2 regions of the Streptomyces sp. CRCS-T-1 genome follow, and region 2 is predicted to be linked to the other one. Evidence: riboswitches for the same ligand, from Rfam matches in the RefSeq annotation. Region 2 holds a riboswitch; the other holds the start of a gene.

Region 1 (8,487 bases), 1.6 Mb from region 2:
TGTCGCTGTAGACCAGCACCGTGGCGGTCGGCTGCATTGTTCCTCCGTGACGTCAGCGTCGTAAGGACAGGCCCGATGGGCGGGATGCTACTCCCTTGAACACCACGTCAACACCGGTACGACAGGCGAAGACACTCCGAACGGCACCCCCCGGAGTGAGGGCGGGATAAGCGACCGACATAATGTCGGTCGTGGCGACAGCAACGACAGCAGAAACCGGGCACGCGCACCCGTCGGTCAATCGGCCGAACCTCACCAGCGTCGGAACCATCATCTGGTTGAGTTCCGAGCTGATGTTCTTCGCGGCCCTCTTCGCGATGTACTTCACCCTGCGATCGGTGACCGGTGCCGAGCACTGGAAGGAGATGGCCGGCCATCTCAACTTCCCGTTCTCGGCGGCGAACACCACCATCCTGGTGCTCTCCTCCCTCACCTGCCAGCTCGGCGTCTTCGCCGCCGAGCGCGGTGATGTGAAGAAGCTCCGGATGTGGTTCATCGTCACCTTCGTGATGGGTGCGATCTTCATCGGCGGTCAGGTCCTCGAGTACACGGAGCTGGTCAAGGAGGCGGGCCTGTCCCTGTCCTCCGACCCCTACGGCTCGGTGTTCTACCTGACGACCGGCTTCCACGGCCTGCACGTGACGGGCGGCCTCATCGCCTTCCTGCTGGTCCTCGGCCGGACCTACGCGGCCAGCAGGTTCACCCATGAGCAGGCGACGGCCGCGATCGTCGTGTCCTACTACTGGCACTTCGTCGATGTCGTCTGGATCGGCCTCTTCGCCACGATCTACATGATCAAGTAGCAGGGCCCGCATCCACGCGTGCTCCATGAAGCGCGCATCCCAGAAGCATCGACGCAGAAGATCCTGACACCGGGGTAATCCGTGAAAAAGCTCTCCGCACGACGACGCCACCCGCTGGCGGCGCTCGTCGTCCTACTCCTCGCGCTGGCATGCACCGGGGGGCTGTATGCCGTGTTCGCACCGACGAGCCCGGCGAAGGCCGACGAAACCGCCCAGTCCCTCACCATCGAGGAGGGCAAGAAGCTCTACTCGGTCGGCTGCGCCAGTTGCCACGGCACCGGCGGTCAGGGCACCTCCGACGGGCCGAGCCTGGTGGGTGTGGGCGCGGCATCGGTCGACTTCCAGGTGGGCACGGGCCGTATGCCGGCCGCCACCTCGCAGGGCCCGCAGGTCCCGAAGAAGAAGAACATCTACTCGCAGGCCGAGATCGACCAGCTCGCGGCGTACATCGCCTCGCTGGGTGCCGGTCCGTCCGTTCCGACGGAGGAGCAGTACGGCCCCGAGGGCGCCGACATCGCCAAGGGCGGTGAGCTGTTCCGCACCAACTGCGCGCAGTGCCACAACTTCACCGGCAAGGGCGGCGCGCTGACGCACGGCAAGTACGCGCCGACCCTCGAGGGCGTCTCCGCGAAGCACATCTACGAGGCCATGCAGACCGGCCCGCAGAACATGCCGTCCTTCCCCGACACCACGCTGTCGGAGAAGAACAAGAAGGACATCATCGCTTACCTCGACGCGGTCAACAGCGACCAGACCGAGAGCCCCGGCGGCCTCGAGCTCGGCGGCCTCGGGCCGGTCAGCGAGGGCCTGTTCGGCTGGATCTTCGGTCTCGGCGGACTGATCGCCGTCGCCGTGTGGGTCGCCGCCCGGACCGCAAAGGCCAAGAAGTCATGAGTAGCCAAGACATTCCAGAAGAGAACCTGCCCGCCGAGCACGCGGGACGTGACGAGCACGGGCACGACGCGGTGAGCGTCCCGGACGACAAGCACCCCTTCGCCGACCCGGGCCTGCCTCCCCACGAGCACCGGATCCAGGACATCGACGAGCGGGCCGCCAGGCGGTCCGAGCGTACGGTCGCCCTGCTGTTCACGGTGTCGATGCTGGCCACCGTCGCCTTCATCGCCGCGTTCGTGGCGATCCCGGTCGACAAGTCGGTCTTCATCTTCCCGCTGGGTCACATCAGCGCGCTGAACTTCGCGCTGGGCATGACGCTCGGCATCGCGCTGTTCTGCATCGGCGCGGGCGCCGTCCACTGGGCGCGCACCCTGATGTCCGACGTGGAGGTCGCCGACGAGCGGCACGCGATCGCGGCGACGCCCGAGGTCCGCGAGAAGGTCTTCGCGGACTTCAAGCAGGGCGCCAAGGAGTCGGCGCTCGGCCGCCGCAAGCTGATCCGCAACACCATGCTCGGCGCGCTCACGCTGGTGCCGCTCTCCGGCGTCGTGCTGCTGCGCGACCTCGGCCCGCTGCCCGGCACCAAGCTCCGCCACACCCTGTGGTCCAAGGGCAAGCTGCTCGTCAACATGAACACGGACGAGCCGCTGCGTCCCTCGGACGTCGCGGTCGGTTCGCTGACCTTCGCCAAGCCCGAGGGCCTGGAGGAGCACGACCACGATTTCCAGAACGAGATCGCCAAGGCCGCCCTGATGATCGTCCGGATCCAGCCGGAGAACATCAAGGACAAGCGCGAGCTCGAGTGGTCGCACGAGGGCATCGTCGCGTACTCGAAGATCTGCACCCACGTCGGTTGCCCGATCTCCCTGTACGAGCAGCAGACGCACCACGTGCTCTGCCCCTGCCACCAGTCCACCTTCGACCTCTCCGACGGTGCCCGAGTGATCTTCGGTCCCGCCGGTCACGCCCTGCCGCAGCTCCGCATCGGCGTGAACGACGAGGGCTATCTTGAGGCGCTCGGCGACTTCGACGAGCCCGTCGGCCCTGCTTTCTGGGAGCGCGGATGAGCACTGCACAGACACGCCGCAAGGCACCCGCGGGTGAGCGGGTCGCCGACTGGGCCGACGGCCGCCTCGGGATCTACTCCCTGGCCAAGGCCAACATGCGCAAGATCTTCCCGGACCACTGGTCCTTCATGCTGGGTGAGATCTGCCTCTACAGCTTCATCATCATCATCCTCACGGGTGTGTATCTGACGCTGTTCTTCCACCCGTCGATGAACGAGGTGGAGTACCACGGCAGTTACGTCCCGCTCCAGGGGCAGCTGATGTCGGAGGCGTTCGCCTCCACCCTGGACATCAGCTTCGACGTCCGCGGCGGTCTGCTGATCCGGCAGATCCACCACTGGGCGGCGATCATCTTCCTCGCCGGCATGTTCGTGCACATGATGCGCGTCTTCTTCACCGGCGCGTTCCGCAAGCCGCGCGAGATCAACTGGATGTTCGGCTTCCTGCTGTTCGTCCTCGGCATGTTCACCGGCTTCACCGGCTACTCGCTCCCGGACGACCTGCTCTCCGGCACCGGTGTCCGCTTCACGCAGGGCGCGATCCTGTCCGTGCCGATCGTGGGCACGTACATCTCGATGTTCCTGTTCGGCGGGGAGTTCCCGGGCACCGACTTCGTCGCCCGGTTCTACTCGATCCACATCCTGCTGCTGCCGGGCATCATGCTCGGGCTCGTGGTCGGCCACCTGATCCTGGTCTTCTACCACAAGCACACCCAGTTCGCGGGTCCCGGACGGACCAACAAGAACGTCGTCGGCATGCCGCTGCTGCCGGTCTACATGGCCAAGGCCGGAGGCTTCTTCTTCCTGGTCTTCGGTGTCATCGCGGCCCTCGCCGGCATCGCGACGATCAACCCGATCTGGGTCCTGGGCCCCTACCGTCCCGACCAGGTGTCGACCGGTGCCCAGCCCGACTGGTACATGGGCTTCGCCGAGGGTCTGATCCGCGCGATGCCTGGCTGGGAGGTCAACTTCTGGGGCCACACACTGGTCCTGGGCGTGTTCATCCCGCTGGTGCTCTTCGGTGTCTTCCTCGGGATCATCGCCCTCTACCCGTTCATCGAGTCGTGGGTCACCGGGGACAAGCGCGAGCACCACATCCTGGACCGGCCGCGCAACGCCCCGACCCGTACCGGTGTGGGTGTCGCCTGGATCACCGGCTACATCATCATGCTGATCGGCGGTGGCAACGACATCGTCGCCACGCACTTCCATCTGTCGATCAACGCGGTCACCTGGTTCGTCCGGATCGGGTTCTTCGTCGGACCGGTCCTCGCGTTCATCGTCACCAAGCGCATCTGCCTCGGCCTGCAGCGCCGGGACAAGGACAAGGTGCTGCACGGCCGTGAGTCGGGCATCATCAAGCGCCTGCCGCACGGTGAGTTCATCGAGGTGCACGAGCCGCTCAGCCAGGAGCAGATGTACACGCTCACCGCGCACGAGCAGTACCAGCCGGCCGAGATCGGTGCGACGACCGACGAGAACGGTGTCGAGCGCAAGGTGAAGGGCTCCGAGAAGCTGCGCGCCAAGCTCAGCGAGTCCTACTTCGGCGAGGGGGCCCAGATCCCCAAGCCCACCCCCGAGGAGTACCGGGAGATCACGAGCGGCCACGGCCACCACTGATCGCTGCTTCGCCACGCCACAGAAGGGCCTCGTCCGGTGTTCGGACGGGGCCCTTCGTGGTGCCCGGGGCTGGATAGGGTGGGACCACTGCTTTACGCGACGTACGACGACCCAGGAGCGGCTGATGAGCGCTGTGACCCCCGCTGGAGGCGACACCGCGGCGGGCCGCTCCTGGCCCGCCCTGCTGAACGGCCTGCTGGACGGCAGGCACCTGAGCGCGGACGACACCGCCTGGGCGATGGACCGGATCATGCGCGGCGAGGCGACCGAGGCGCAGATCGCGGGCTTCGTGGTGGCCCTGCGGGCCAAGGGCGAGACCGTCGAGGAGATCAACGGCCTCGTCCGGACGATGTACGCGCACGCCAATGTGATCGAGGTGCCCGGGGCGACGGTCGACATCGTCGGCACCGGCGGTGACGGCGCCAAGACGGTCAACATCTCCACGATGTCCTCGATCGTCGTCGCCGGCACGGGCGCGAAGGTCGTCAAGCACGGCAACCGCGCCGCGTCCTCGGCGTCCGGGGCCTCCGACGTGCTGGAGAAGCTCGGCGTCAATCTGGAGCTGCCCCTGCACCGGGTCGCGGAGGTCGCCGAGGAGGCCGGGATCACCTTCTGTTTCGCGGTGAAGTTCCACCCGGCCCTGCGCCACGCGGGCGCGGCCCGCGGCCAGCTCGGCATCCGTACGGTGTTCAACGCGCTCGGCCCGCTGACCAACCCGGCCCGGGTGCGTTCCCAGGCCGTCGGTGTGGCGGACCCGCGCATGGCACCGATCGTCGCGGGCGTCTTCGCCGAGCGCGGCAACTCGTCCCTGGTCTTCCGGGGCGACGACGGCCTGGACGAACTGACCACCACCGCCACCTCCCGGGTGTGGATCGTCCGCGACGGCAAGGTCACCGAGGAGCCCTTCGACCCGCGCGACGTGGGCCTCGAACTGGTCCCCGTGGAGGCCCTGCGCGGCGCGGACGCCTCCTACAACGCCGAGGTCGCCCGCCGTCTGCTGGAGGGCGAGACCGGCCCGGTCCGCGACGCGGTCCTGCTGAACTCGGCGGCCGCGCTGGTGGCCCTGGAGCCGACGGCGGCACCGCTGGCCGACCAGGTCCGTGCCGGGATGGCGAAGGCCGCGGAGTCGATCGACTCAGGGGCCGCGAAGCGGACTCTGGAGCGCTGGGTGGCCGCGAGCAACGCCTAGCGGATTTCGTACGGCGTCCCGCGATCCGGACTCGGGTTGCGGGACGCCGATCTTTTCCCGTACTTTCCTGATCAGGTCATGAGTGACAGTCATGAGGCCCCGGCCGACTGTCCGGCAACCCTCCGTCCGTGGCGGGGTGCCCCGGGTGAAGACCAGGCCGCAGGCAGCGAGGTCTGTGGCAAGCGCGTGACGAGGAGTTTCTCGTGAACCAGCGAATGCGATAGGGCCGCAGAGCCCCGCCTCCGCACCCCCTTTTTCCTTCGCCCCCGCTCGAGCCGCATGCGCTCGCGGGCGGATTCCACCTGCCTTCACGGGAGTTCCCCCATGTCTGTCTCCACCGCTGCCGCCGACCGGTCCGTTTGTGCCTCGCTGCCCGTTCTCGGCCGGGATGTCACCGTGCCGCTCGTGACCGGCGGCGAGGTCACCTACGCCGCGCTCGACTACGCCGCCAGCGCCCCGGCGCTCCAGCGCGTCTGGGACGACGTCGCCGCCTACGCGCCGTACTACGGCAGCGTCCACCGCGGTGCCGGGTACCTGTCCCAGCTCTCGACCGACCTCTTCGAGAACGCCCGGCGGACCGTCGCGGACTTCCTCGGCTGCCGGGACGGCGACCAGGTGGTGTTCACCCGGTCCACCACCGACTCCCTGAACCTCCTAGCCGCCGCCCTCCCGGCCGACTGCCAGGTCTTCGTCTTCGAGACCGAGCACCACGCCTCCCTGCTGCCCTGGCGGAACGCGCGCGTCACCTACCTCGACGCCCCGAGCAGCCCGCGCCAGGCCGTCGAGACCCTGGAGCGCGCCCTCGCCGACCGCGAGCCCTACGGCCCGGCCCTCGTCTGCGTCACCGGCGCCTCGAACGTCACCGGCGAGCTGTGGCCCGTACGGGAGCTCGCGGCGGCCGCGCACGCCCATGGCGCGCGGATCGTGCTGGACGCCGCCCAGCTCGCCCCGCACCACCCGGTGTCCGTCCGGGACCTCGACGTCGACTGGGTCGCCTTCTCCGGGCACAAGCTGTACGCGCCCTTCGGCTCCGGTGTCCTGGCCGGCCGGTCCGACTGGCTGCGCGAGGCGGACCCCTACCTCGCGGGCGGCGGTGCCTCGCGCAAGGTCGCGCGGCGTACGGACGGCGGCGTCGACGTGGAGTGGCACGAGAGCGCCGCCCGGCACGAGGCCGGCTCCCCGAACGTCATCGGCGCCTACGCCATCGCCTCCGCCTGCGCGGCGCTCACCGAGGCCGGGTTCGACAACCTGGTCGCGCGCGAGCGGTACCTGATCGAGAAGGTGCGTACGGGCCTCGCCGAGGTGCCGGAGGTCCGGATCCTCTCCCTCTTCGGGGACGACGCCCCGCGCGTCGGTGTCCTCTCCTTCGTCGTCGAGGGCTGGAACAGCTCCCACTTCGCCGCCGCCCTCTCCGCCGAGTACGGCATCGGGGTGCGCGACGGGCTGTTCTGCGCCCACCCCCTCCTGCGGACCCTGCTGGGCAGCGACCCGCAGACCCAGGGCGAGTGCGGCGCCCCGGAGGCGGCTCCCGGCGAGAAGTCCCTCAACGCCATCCGCGTGAGCTTCGGCGCGGGCACGCCCGACGAGCACGTCGACCGGTTCGTGAGCGCCGTCAAGGAGCTGGTCCAGGACGGCGCGCGGTGGAACTACCGCACGGAGGACGGCCGTTGCGTCCCGGACACCTCCGCCTGAGCCGGTAGCCGGGCGCCCAGGACGATCATCCGCAGGGCGCGTTCGGTCGCGTCCGTGAGGAGTTCGGAGGCCCGGATCAGGGCCTCCGCCAGGGCCATCGGCGCCGGCAGGATGCCGCTGCACGCGTCCACGCCCGGCACCTCGTGCGCGCCCTCGCCGAGGGTGCCCGCGAGGGCCAGGACCGGGCGGCCGTGGAGCTTGGCCCGGCGGGCCACCTCGGCCGGGACCTTGCCGCGCGGTGTCTGGTGGTCCAGGGCGCCCTCGGCGGTGACGACCAGGTCGGCGCGGGCCAGCCGGGCGTCCAGGTCGAGATGGTTCAGCAGCACGTCGAAACGGGGGAGGAGACGCGCGCCCAGGGCGGCGAGACCGGCGCCCAGACCGCCGGAGGCCCCCGTGCCGGGACCGGAGCGGAGATCGGTGTCCGGGACGGCGACATCGCGGGTGAGGACGAACGCCCAGTTCTCCAGGCCGGCCGACAGCTCCTCGACCTGAACCGGCGTCGCGCCCTTCTGCGGGCCGAAGACCCGGGCGACGCCCCGCTCGCCGCACAGCACGTTGTAGGGGTTGCAGGCGACGAGCAGCTCCACCTCCGCCAGCCGGGAGTCCAGGCCCCGCGGATCGATGCGGTGCAGACGCGCCAACGCGGCTCCACCATGCGGCAGTTCCCGGCCCTCCTCGTCCAGGAGCCGGGCCCCGAGCGCTTGGAGCGCGCCCGCGCCGCCGTCCGAGGTGCCCGAGTCGCCGCAGCCGACGAGGATCCGCCGGACGCCCAGGTCGAGCGCGGAGCGGATCAGCTCGCCCACGCCGTAGGTGGTGGTGGCGCCCGGGTCGCGCAGGTCGCGCGGGACGAGGGAGAGGCCCGCGACCGCCGCCATCTCCACCACCGCCGTGTCCCCGGAGCCCAGCAGGGCGAAATGGGCGCCGATGGTGTCCCCGACGGGGCCGGTGGCGGGCACGGTGACGAGCCGGCCGCCGGTCGCCGCGGCCAGGGCGAGGGCCGTGCCCTCGCCGCCGTCGACCAGCGGAACCAGGTCGATCTCGGCGTCGGGCAGGACACGGCGGACGCCCGCGGCGATGGCGTCGGCCGCCGCCTCCGCGGACAGTGACTCCTTGAAGCCACTGGGGGCTACGACGACACGGGTCAGCATCAGGACTCTCCTCAACGGGTGACGGACACGCCGAGCAGCGGCCACACCGCGACGGCGAAGAGCAGGACGAGGGCG
Region 2 (8,487 bases):
CGCCTTCCTTGCCGACCTTGTCCATGGCCTCGGCGATGAGCTCGCCGATCTGGGTGTCGGCGGCGGAGATGGAGGCCGTGGAAGCGATCTGCTCCTTGGTCTCGACATCCTTCGCCTGCTCCAGCAGGGCGGCGGAGACGGCCTCGACGGCGCGCTCGATGCCACGCTTGAGGGCCATCGGGTTGGCGCCGGCGGCTACGTTGCGCAGACCCTCCTTGACCAGGGCCTGGGCGAGAACGGTCGCGGTGGTCGTACCGTCACCGGCGACGTCGTCCGTCTTCTTGGCGACTTCCTTGACCAGCTCGGCGCCGATCTTCTCGTACGGGTCCTCGAGCTCGATCTCCTTGGCGATGGAGACACCATCGTTGGTGATCGTGGGGGCGCCCCACTTCTTCTCGAGGACGACGTTGCGACCCTTGGGGCCGAGCGTCACCTTGACGGCGTCCGCGAGCTGGTTCATGCCGCGCTCGAGGCCGCGCCGCGCCTCCTCGTCGAACGCGATGATCTTGGCCATGTGAAGTGGTCCCTCCAGGACTGGGGGTGATTACTTCGGACCGCGCCCGCGCCCGCGACGGACGGCTCGCCAGCCTCGTGGTTCCTTCCCCACCCGGCCTGCGGGCCTCACCGACCCGGTCCTTACGTTGTCACTCTCACCTTCAGAGTGCTAACGCAATGATTAGCACTCGGGCATGTCGAGTGCAAGCGCCTCTCGGGGATCGGGCGGGCCGGTCAGCCAGCCGCGAACGAGGTCCGGCGGGTCATGCGGACAGACCGAAGGGCCCGTACCCCGGGGGGTACGGGCCCTTCAGAGAAGACCTGCCGCTTGCGGTTTGTCGTGGTCGCGCGTTCAGGCAGCGACGCGAACCATGTCGGCCTGTGGACCCTTCTGGCCCTGCGAGATCTCGAACTCGACCCGCTGACCCTCTTCAAGGGTGCGGTAGCCGTCCATCTGAATCGCGCTGTAGTGGACGAAAACATCCGCACCACCGTCGACCGCGATGAAGCCGTACCCCTTCTCCGCGTTGAACCACTTGACGGTGCCCTGAGCCATGCCTAACTCCCCTATTACTGGCCCTTGCACAGATCCGCACTTCGCGGATCCGGGTCAGACCTCACCCCCCACGGATTGGGGGCGTGCGCCGGAACGCGTCGACCGCGGCCGAATGTATCTGTCCAACTGCCCTCTGCAACAGGTCAATCGGACGAGAATTCCGGACGCACAGGATCCGGAATGTGGGGAGAATTCGCCAGACTTCAGGGCAAGTCGGGCCACACAAAGGGAACAAAAGCCGCGAAAGACACACACACTTTGGCTACATCTTGTCGGGCTCGCGGCAGGAATTCAGGGTGCCCGATCAGGGGATCGGGATCGCGTTCCCCAACTGTACCGCGCTCAACCACACAGAATTGCCCCCTCCGCTTCTCTCACGGAGGGGGCAATTCAATCAACGCTCAGTGACGGCCGTTACCGATGGTAATAATCGGGCCGGTCGACCGGTTCAGCCGCCGGCGACGGCCGGAATGATCGACACCCCGGCACCGTCCGGAGTGGCCGTCTCAAGACCCTGCTCGAACCGCACGTCGTCGTCATTGACGTACACGTTGACGAACCGGCGCAGCTTGCCCTGGTCGTCCAGCACCCGGGCGGCGATCCCGGTGTGGTTCTTCTCCAGATCGGCGATGACCTCCCCGAGGTTCCCGCCCTCGGCGGCGACCTCGGCCTGCCCGCCGGTGTAGGTACGCAGGATGGTGGGGATGCGAACGGTGACGCTCATGACTTCAAAACCTCCGGTTGGGTAGCGGACCTGCTTTAGGGGCGCGGGGAACTGCGCGACCAGCCCCCCACCGGCCCGCAGCCGTCAACGATCAGACGAGCCCAGCCTCACGGAACGAATCAAGGTTGGGACGAATCGTCGCGGTCAGCCCGGTCCCCGCCACCGCGTCCAACGTCTTCAGCCCATCACCCGTGTTCAGCACCACGGTCGTCAATGACGGGTCGAGAAGCCCGTTCTCCAGCAGCTTCTTCGCCACCCCCACCGTCACCCCACCGGCGGTCTCCGCAAAGACACCCTCGGTCCGGGCAAGCAGCTTGATCGCCTCGACGACCTGCTCGTCGTTCACGTCCTCCACCGCACCACCCGTACGCCGCGCGATGTCCAGCACGTACGGCCCGTCCGCCGGGTTCCCGATCGCCAGCGACTTGGCGATGGTGTCCGGCTTCTGGGGACGTACGACGTCGTGCCCGGCCTTGAAAGCCGTCGACACCGGCGAGCAGCCGAGCGCCTGCGCGCCGAAGATCTTGTACGGCTTGTCCTCGACCAGACCGAGCTTGATGAGCTCCTGCAGACCCTTGTCGATCTTCGTGAGCTGCGAGCCGGAGGCGATCGGCACCACGAGCTGGTCGGGCAGCTGCCAGCCGAGCTGCTCGCAGATCTCGTACGCGAGGGTCTTGGAGCCCTCGGCGTAGTACGGCCGCAGGTTGACGTTGACGAAGCCCCAGCCCTCGCCGGCCGGGTCGCCGATCAGCTCGGAGCAGAAGCGGTTCACGTCGTCGTAGTTGCCCTCGATGCCGACGAGCTCGCCGCCGTAGACCGCGGCCATCACGACCTTGCCCTGCTCCAGGTCGTGCGGGATGAACACGCAGGAGCGGAAGCCGGCGCGGGCCGCGGCGGCGCCCACCGCACCGGCGAGGTTGCCGGTGGAGGAGCAGGACAGGGTGGTGAAGCCGAAGGCGCGGGCGGCCTCCAGGGCCTGGGCGACGACGCGGTCCTTGAAGGAGTGCGTCGGGTTGCCGGAGTCGTCCTTGACGAAGAGCTTGCCGGCGTCGACGCCGAGCTCACGGGCGAGGTTGTCGGCCTTGACGAGCTTGGTCCAGCCGGGGTTGATGTTCGGCTTGTCCGCGACGTCGGCCGGGACCGGCAGCAGCGGGGCGTAGCGCCAGATGTTCGCGGGGCCCGCTTCGATGCGCTTGCGGAGCTCTTCGGTGTCGTAGGCCGAGAAGTCGTAGGCGATCTCCAGCGGGCCGAAACACTCCTGGCACGCGAAGACCGGGCCGAGCGGGACGCGGTGACCGCACTCGCGGCAGCTCAGGGCGGCGGCGGGGCCGAGGTCTACGGTGGATTCGGTGGTGCTTGCAACAGTCTGCGCAGCCATGTGAGGCGAGGCCCTTTCTCCTCATCTTCCTCACGACGCATCTCGCCGTGAGACGGATTTGGCACCTTCCCGAGCCGGGAGCCTCGCGCGTGTGGTCGACAGTGACCTACGAGTACCGACTGGAGGGTTGCCGGGGCTTCAACGGGCCGTTTCCCTCTGCCCCTCTGGATGAGCTGTATTCGGTTGTCGACGTGGGTTGACCCCGGACATGCGATGGTCACCCGCGTTGTTCAAGACTGTAACCGACGACCAGGACAGTTGAGATAGTCGTCCGAACCGCGAGATGGCTCACAGTCCGTCCCGCCGAGAGTACGCAGAGGAGCCGCCACGGTGCTGGAAGAAGTCGAGCGCTGGCTGAGCACCCGTTCCTGGTCCGCGACCGATCGCCCCCTCCACCAGATACTCGCCGCCAAGCAGCGCACGGGCCAGACGGTCAGTGTCGTGCTGCCCGCGCTCAACGAGGAGGAGACGGTCGGCGACATCGCGGCCGTCATCCGCCACGACCTGATGCGGCAGGTGCCGCTCGTAGACGAACTCGTCGTCGTCGACTCCGGCTCGACCGACCGTACGTCGGAGGTGGCCGCGGCCGCGGGCGCGACGGTGGTGCACCGGGACGCGATACTCCCGCGGCTGCCCGCGGTGCCCGGCAAGGGCGAGGTGCTGTGGCGCTCGCTGCTCGCCACCCGCGGGGACATCGTCTGCTTCGTCGACGCGGACCTCAGGGACTTCTCGTCCGACTTCGTCTCCGGGATCGTCGGCCCGCTGCTCACCGAGCCGGACGTGGACCTGGTGAAGGCCATGTACGACCGTCCGCTCGGCGGCGCCGCCGGGCAGGGCGGCCGGGTCACCGAGCTGATGGCCCGCCCGCTGCTCAACATGCACTGGCCACAGCTCGCCGGCTTCGTGCAGCCGCTCGGCGGCGAGTACGCGGCCCGCCGCTCCCTGCTGGAGCAGCTGCCGTTCCCCGTCGGCTACGGCGTCGAGCTGGGCATGCTGGTCGACGCCCTGCACCTGGCGGGGCTCGACGCGCTCGCCCAGGTCGATGTCGGGGTGCGCAAGCACCGGCACCAGGACGGGCAGGCGCTGGGCCGGATGGCCGCCGCGATCTACCGCACGGCCCAGCTCCGGCTGGCCCGCGGGCATCTGATCCGGCCGTCCCTGACGCAGTTCGAGCGGGGCGGGGACGGCTTCGAGCCGCGGACGTACTCCGTGGACACCGAGGAGCGTCCGCCGATGGTGGAGATCGCCGAGTACCAGGCACGGAAGGCCGCCTGACCGGGGCTGTTTTTCGGCCGGTCGGGTCAGGTCCGTACGTTTGAGCGTTTCCGGGCCGGGCTAGGTTGAGGGCTATGGCTTCTACGTACGGTGCTGCGCGGGTGCTGGTGGCCTCCAACCGCGGCCCGGTCTCCTACACGGTGGGCGAGGACGGTTCGCTGAACGCCAAGCGCGGCGGCGGCGGACTGGTCTCGGGGCTCTCCGCGATCGGCTCGGACGCGGACGCGCTGTGGGTCTGCTCCGCGCTGTCCGACGGCGACCGCGAGGCCGTACGGCGCGGGGTCGGCGAGGACGGCGTACGGATGCTGGACATCCCCGCCGACGTGCACGCCGACGCGTACAACGGCGTCGCCAACTCGGTGCTCTGGTTCGTCCACCACATGCTGTACCAGACCCCGCTGGAGCCGGTCTTCGACGCGGAGTTCCGGCGGCAGTGGGCGTCGTACGAGGCGTACAACCGGGCGTTCGCCCAGGCGCTGGCGGAGGAGGCGGCCGAGGGCGCGGCGGTCGTGGTGCAGGACTACCACCTGTGCCTGGTGCCCGGCCTGCTCCGCGAGCTGCGCCCGGACGTCCGGATCGGGCACTTCTCGCACACGCCTTGGGCGCCGCCCGAGTACTTCCGGATGCTGCCGGACGATGTGGCGGGGCAGGTGCTGCGCGGCATGCTGGGCGCGGACCGGCTGGGCTTTCTCACCCAGCGCTGGGCGGACGCGTTCGCCGAATGCGCCGAGCGGTTCGCCGACGGACTCGGGGGCACGCGGATCGGCGTGCACGGGCTGGGGGCCGACGCGGACTTCCTGCGGCAGCGGTCCCACGAGCAGGACGTCGAGGAGCGGATGGCCTCCCTGCGTGAGCAGATCGGCGAGGGCCGCCGCACCATCGTCCGCGTCGACCGCACCGAGCTGTCGAAGAACATCGTGCGCGGTCTGCTGGCGTACCGGCAGCTGCTCGACGACCACCCCGAGTGGCGCGAGCGCGTCGTACACGTGGCCTTCGCCTACCCCTCCCGGCAGGACCTCGCGGTGTACCGCGACTACACGGCCGAGGTGCAGCGGCTGGCGGACGAGATCAACGAGCAGTACGGGACACCGGGCTGGACGCCGATCGTCCTGCACGTCAAGGACGACTTCGCACGCTCCCTGGCCGCCTACCGGCTGGCCGACGTCGCACTCGTCAACCCCATCCGCGACGGCATGAACCTCGTCGCCAAGGAGGTCCCGGTCGTCTCCGACGCGGGCTGCGCGCTGGTGCTGTCGCGGGAGGCCGGGGCGTACGAGGAGCTGGGCGAGGACGCGATCACCGTGAACCCGTACGACGTCACCGGCACGGCCGCGGCCCTCCACGAGGCACTCTCGATGCGCCCGGAGGAACGCGCCGAGCGCGCCAAACGCCTGGCAGCGGCAGCGACCGCGCTGCCGCCGGCGCAGTGGTTCGTGGACCAGCTCGACGCGTTGAGGGGCTGAGCGGTGGTGACCAGCCTGCACACGGATCACGGGGATCATGGGCTTCCGGCGCCCGCCACGAAGGCCGGGCAGGAAGGTCTGGACGCTCTCCTCACTCATCCCGGCAAGGCCCTGATCGGGCTCGACCTCGACGGGACGCTCGCGCCGATCGTCGCCGATCCCGAGAAGGCCCGGGCCCATCCCGAGGCCGTGCCCGCGCTGGCGGCGCTCGCGCCGAAGGTCGCCGCCGTGGCGGTGATCACCGGTCGGCCCGCCGAGGTCGCGGTGCGCAACGGCGGCTTCGCCGACGTCCCCGGCCTGGAGCACCTCGTCGTCCTGGGGCACTACGGCGCCGAGCGGTGGGACGCCCGTACCGGCGAGATCACCGCCCCTCCCCCGCACCCCGGAGTCGCGGGCGTCCGCACGGAACTGCCCGAACTCCTCGAACGGCTCGGGGCGTCGCAGGGAACCTGGATCGAGGAGAAGGGCCGGGCCGTGGCCGTGCACACGCGCCGCGCCGCCGACCCGCAGGCCACCCTGGACCAACTGCGCGAGCCGCTGACCGGCCTGGCCGGCCGCCACGGCCTGATCGTCGAACCCGGCCGCATGGTCCTCGAACTCCGCCCGCCCGGCATGGACAAGGGCGTCGCCCTGACCGAGTTCGCCCAGGAGATCGGCGCCGGTTCCGTCCTCTACGGCGGCGACGACCTGGGCGACCTCCCCGCCTTCTCCGCCGTCGACCGTCTCCGCACGAACGGCACCCCGGGCCTGCTGGTATGCAGCGGCAGCGACGAGGTGACGGAACTACGGGAGCGCGCGGACCTGGTGGTGGAGGGCCCGGAGGGCGTCGTACGCCTGCTGGCAGCACTGGCCCAACGGCTCGACTAGAGGCGCCCCAAAGGGGCGCGGGGCTGTATCGATCTGCGGCTCCGCCGCGTGGGCGCGACCAGCCACGACGCGCCCGCACCCCGCGAACCTCAGCGTTCAGCCCGCCGCCGCTCCCGAACCCGCCGCAGCCGATTCACCGTCACCGGGTCGTGGGCAAGAGCCCTCGGGTCGTCCAGCAGGGCATTGAGGAGCTGGAAGTAACGCACAGGAGCAAGCCCCAGCTCCTCCCGCACGGCCCGTTCCTTCGCACCGGGACCGGAAAAGCTCCGCCCTTCGAGCGCGAGGATGTCCCGCTCCCGCCGCCCGAGCCGCCCCTGCTCACCCGTGTCCTCGTCCATGCCCGGCACCGTAACGCCCACCACCGACAGCGCCCAGCCGGCGCCTACTCCGCGTTCTCCGCCCGGGACGCCTCCGCCTGGAGCTGCCCGAGGACGACCGAGGGGCTGCCGCCGGGGGCGACGGCCTTGCCGATCCGCTGCTTGATCTCGGCGCTGACGTCGGCCCAGGAGGTCTTGCCGACCGGGTACAGCTCGGAGGTCAGCAGCTCCTCCAGGAACGGCCGGAGGTGCCGGTCCTGCTCGGACACGGCCATCGTCCCGGACGCGGAGGTGGTGACCGGCAGCAGGTCGTACTCGCGGGAGAAGGCCAGCACGTTCTTCTCGCTGTACACGAAGTCGAGGAAGTCGCCGACCTGGTCGCGGTTGCCGTTCTTGCGGAAGGCCGTCATCCAGTCGGCGACACCGAGCGTGGACTTGCTCGTGCCCTCCTTGCCCGGCGTCGGCACCATGCCGTACTTGACGCCCTTCTTCCCGGCGATGTTCATCAGCGACGGGTGCCCGTTGACCATGCCGACCTCGCCCTTGGCGAAGGCGGCGTACGCGTCGGCCCGGTTCAGCTCCCCGGGCGCGACCGGCCCGTTCAGGCCCTTGCCGACGAGTTCGTCCTTCAGCCAGGAGAAGGTGTCGACGTTCTCGGGGGAGTCGATGCCGTAGCTGTCGACGGTGTCGGTGTAGCCGCCCCCGCCGCTGAGCATCCACTGCATGGTCTCGGCCGGCGCCTCCTCCGGGCCGAGCGGCAGCGCGTACGGGTAGGTCACGCCCTCCGCCTTGAGCGCCTCGGCGTCGTCGGCCAGGTCGTCCCAGGTCTTCGGCGGGGTGATGCCTGCCTCGGAGAAGAGGGTCTTGTTGTAGAAGAGCACGCGCGTGGAGGAGGCGAACGGCATGCCGTACTGCACGCCCTTCACCTGCCCCGCGGAGGCGAGCTGCCCGACGAAGTCGGCCTGCACGGGTATGGAGAGCAGTTCGTCGGCCTTGTAGAGCTGGTTCTGCGCCGCGTACCCGGCGTACGAGCCGATCTGCGCCATGTCCGGCGGGTCACCGGCGGCGACCATCTCCCGGACCTTGCGGTCGACGTCGTTCCAGGAGTAGACGCTGACGTCGATCTCCACGTCGGGGTGGTCGGCCTCGTACTCCGCGACGAGCTTGTCCCAGTACTTCTGGGAGCTGTTGGCCTTGCTGTCGCCGTAGTCGGCGGCGACCAGCTTCAGGGTCACGTCGGCGGAGCCGCCCGTCACGCCGCAGCCGCCGAGGACCGCCGTCATGCCCAGTGCGGACACCACCGCGATCGTTCCTGCCATCCGCTGCCGCTGCACCGCTGTACTTCCCCAACCCTGGCGTCACCGCCACCGAAAACTTTCGATATTCGGAATAAGGTCTACACCACGTGAGTG

What was found. Region 2 has a riboswitch for S-adenosylmethionine ahead of thrC (threonine synthase). Riboswitches for the same ligand answer to the same signal wherever they lie in the genome.
Region 1: another riboswitch for S-adenosylmethionine. It lies ahead of NNW99_RS28220 (aminotransferase class V-fold PLP-dependent enzyme); the one in region 2 lies ahead of thrC (threonine synthase).

The regions. Positions count from the first base shown of each region.
Region 1 is NZ_CP101651.1:6,229,375-6,237,861, forward strand. It holds gene NNW99_RS28190 (hypothetical protein) at 1-37, opposite strand, end outside; gene NNW99_RS28195 (heme-copper oxidase subunit III) at 183-803, shown strand; gene NNW99_RS28200 (c-type cytochrome) at 885-1,697, shown strand; gene NNW99_RS28205 (ubiquinol-cytochrome c reductase iron-sulfur subunit) at 1,694-2,764, shown strand; gene NNW99_RS28210 (cytochrome bc complex cytochrome b subunit) at 2,761-4,383, shown strand; gene trpD (anthranilate phosphoribosyltransferase) at 4,508-5,572, shown strand; SAM riboswitch class IV at 5,647-5,763, shown strand; gene NNW99_RS28220 (aminotransferase class V-fold PLP-dependent enzyme) at 5,897-7,264, shown strand; gene NNW99_RS28225 (glycerate kinase) at 7,219-8,412, opposite strand; gene NNW99_RS28230 (SLC13 family permease) at 8,424-8,487, opposite strand, start outside.
Region 2 is NZ_CP101651.1:4,590,961-4,599,447, reverse strand. It holds gene groL (chaperonin GroEL) at 1-514, opposite strand, end outside; gene NNW99_RS20945 (cold-shock protein) at 848-1,051, opposite strand; gene NNW99_RS20940 (MoaD/ThiS family protein) at 1,500-1,775, opposite strand; gene thrC (threonine synthase) at 1,867-3,153, opposite strand; SAM riboswitch class I at 3,172-3,328, opposite strand; gene NNW99_RS20930 (glucosyl-3-phosphoglycerate synthase) at 3,484-4,428, shown strand; gene NNW99_RS20925 (trehalose-6-phosphate synthase) at 4,503-5,891, shown strand; gene otsB (trehalose-phosphatase) at 5,898-6,758, shown strand; gene NNW99_RS20915 (DUF3263 domain-containing protein) at 6,848-7,096, opposite strand; gene NNW99_RS20910 (ABC transporter substrate-binding protein) at 7,141-8,394, opposite strand.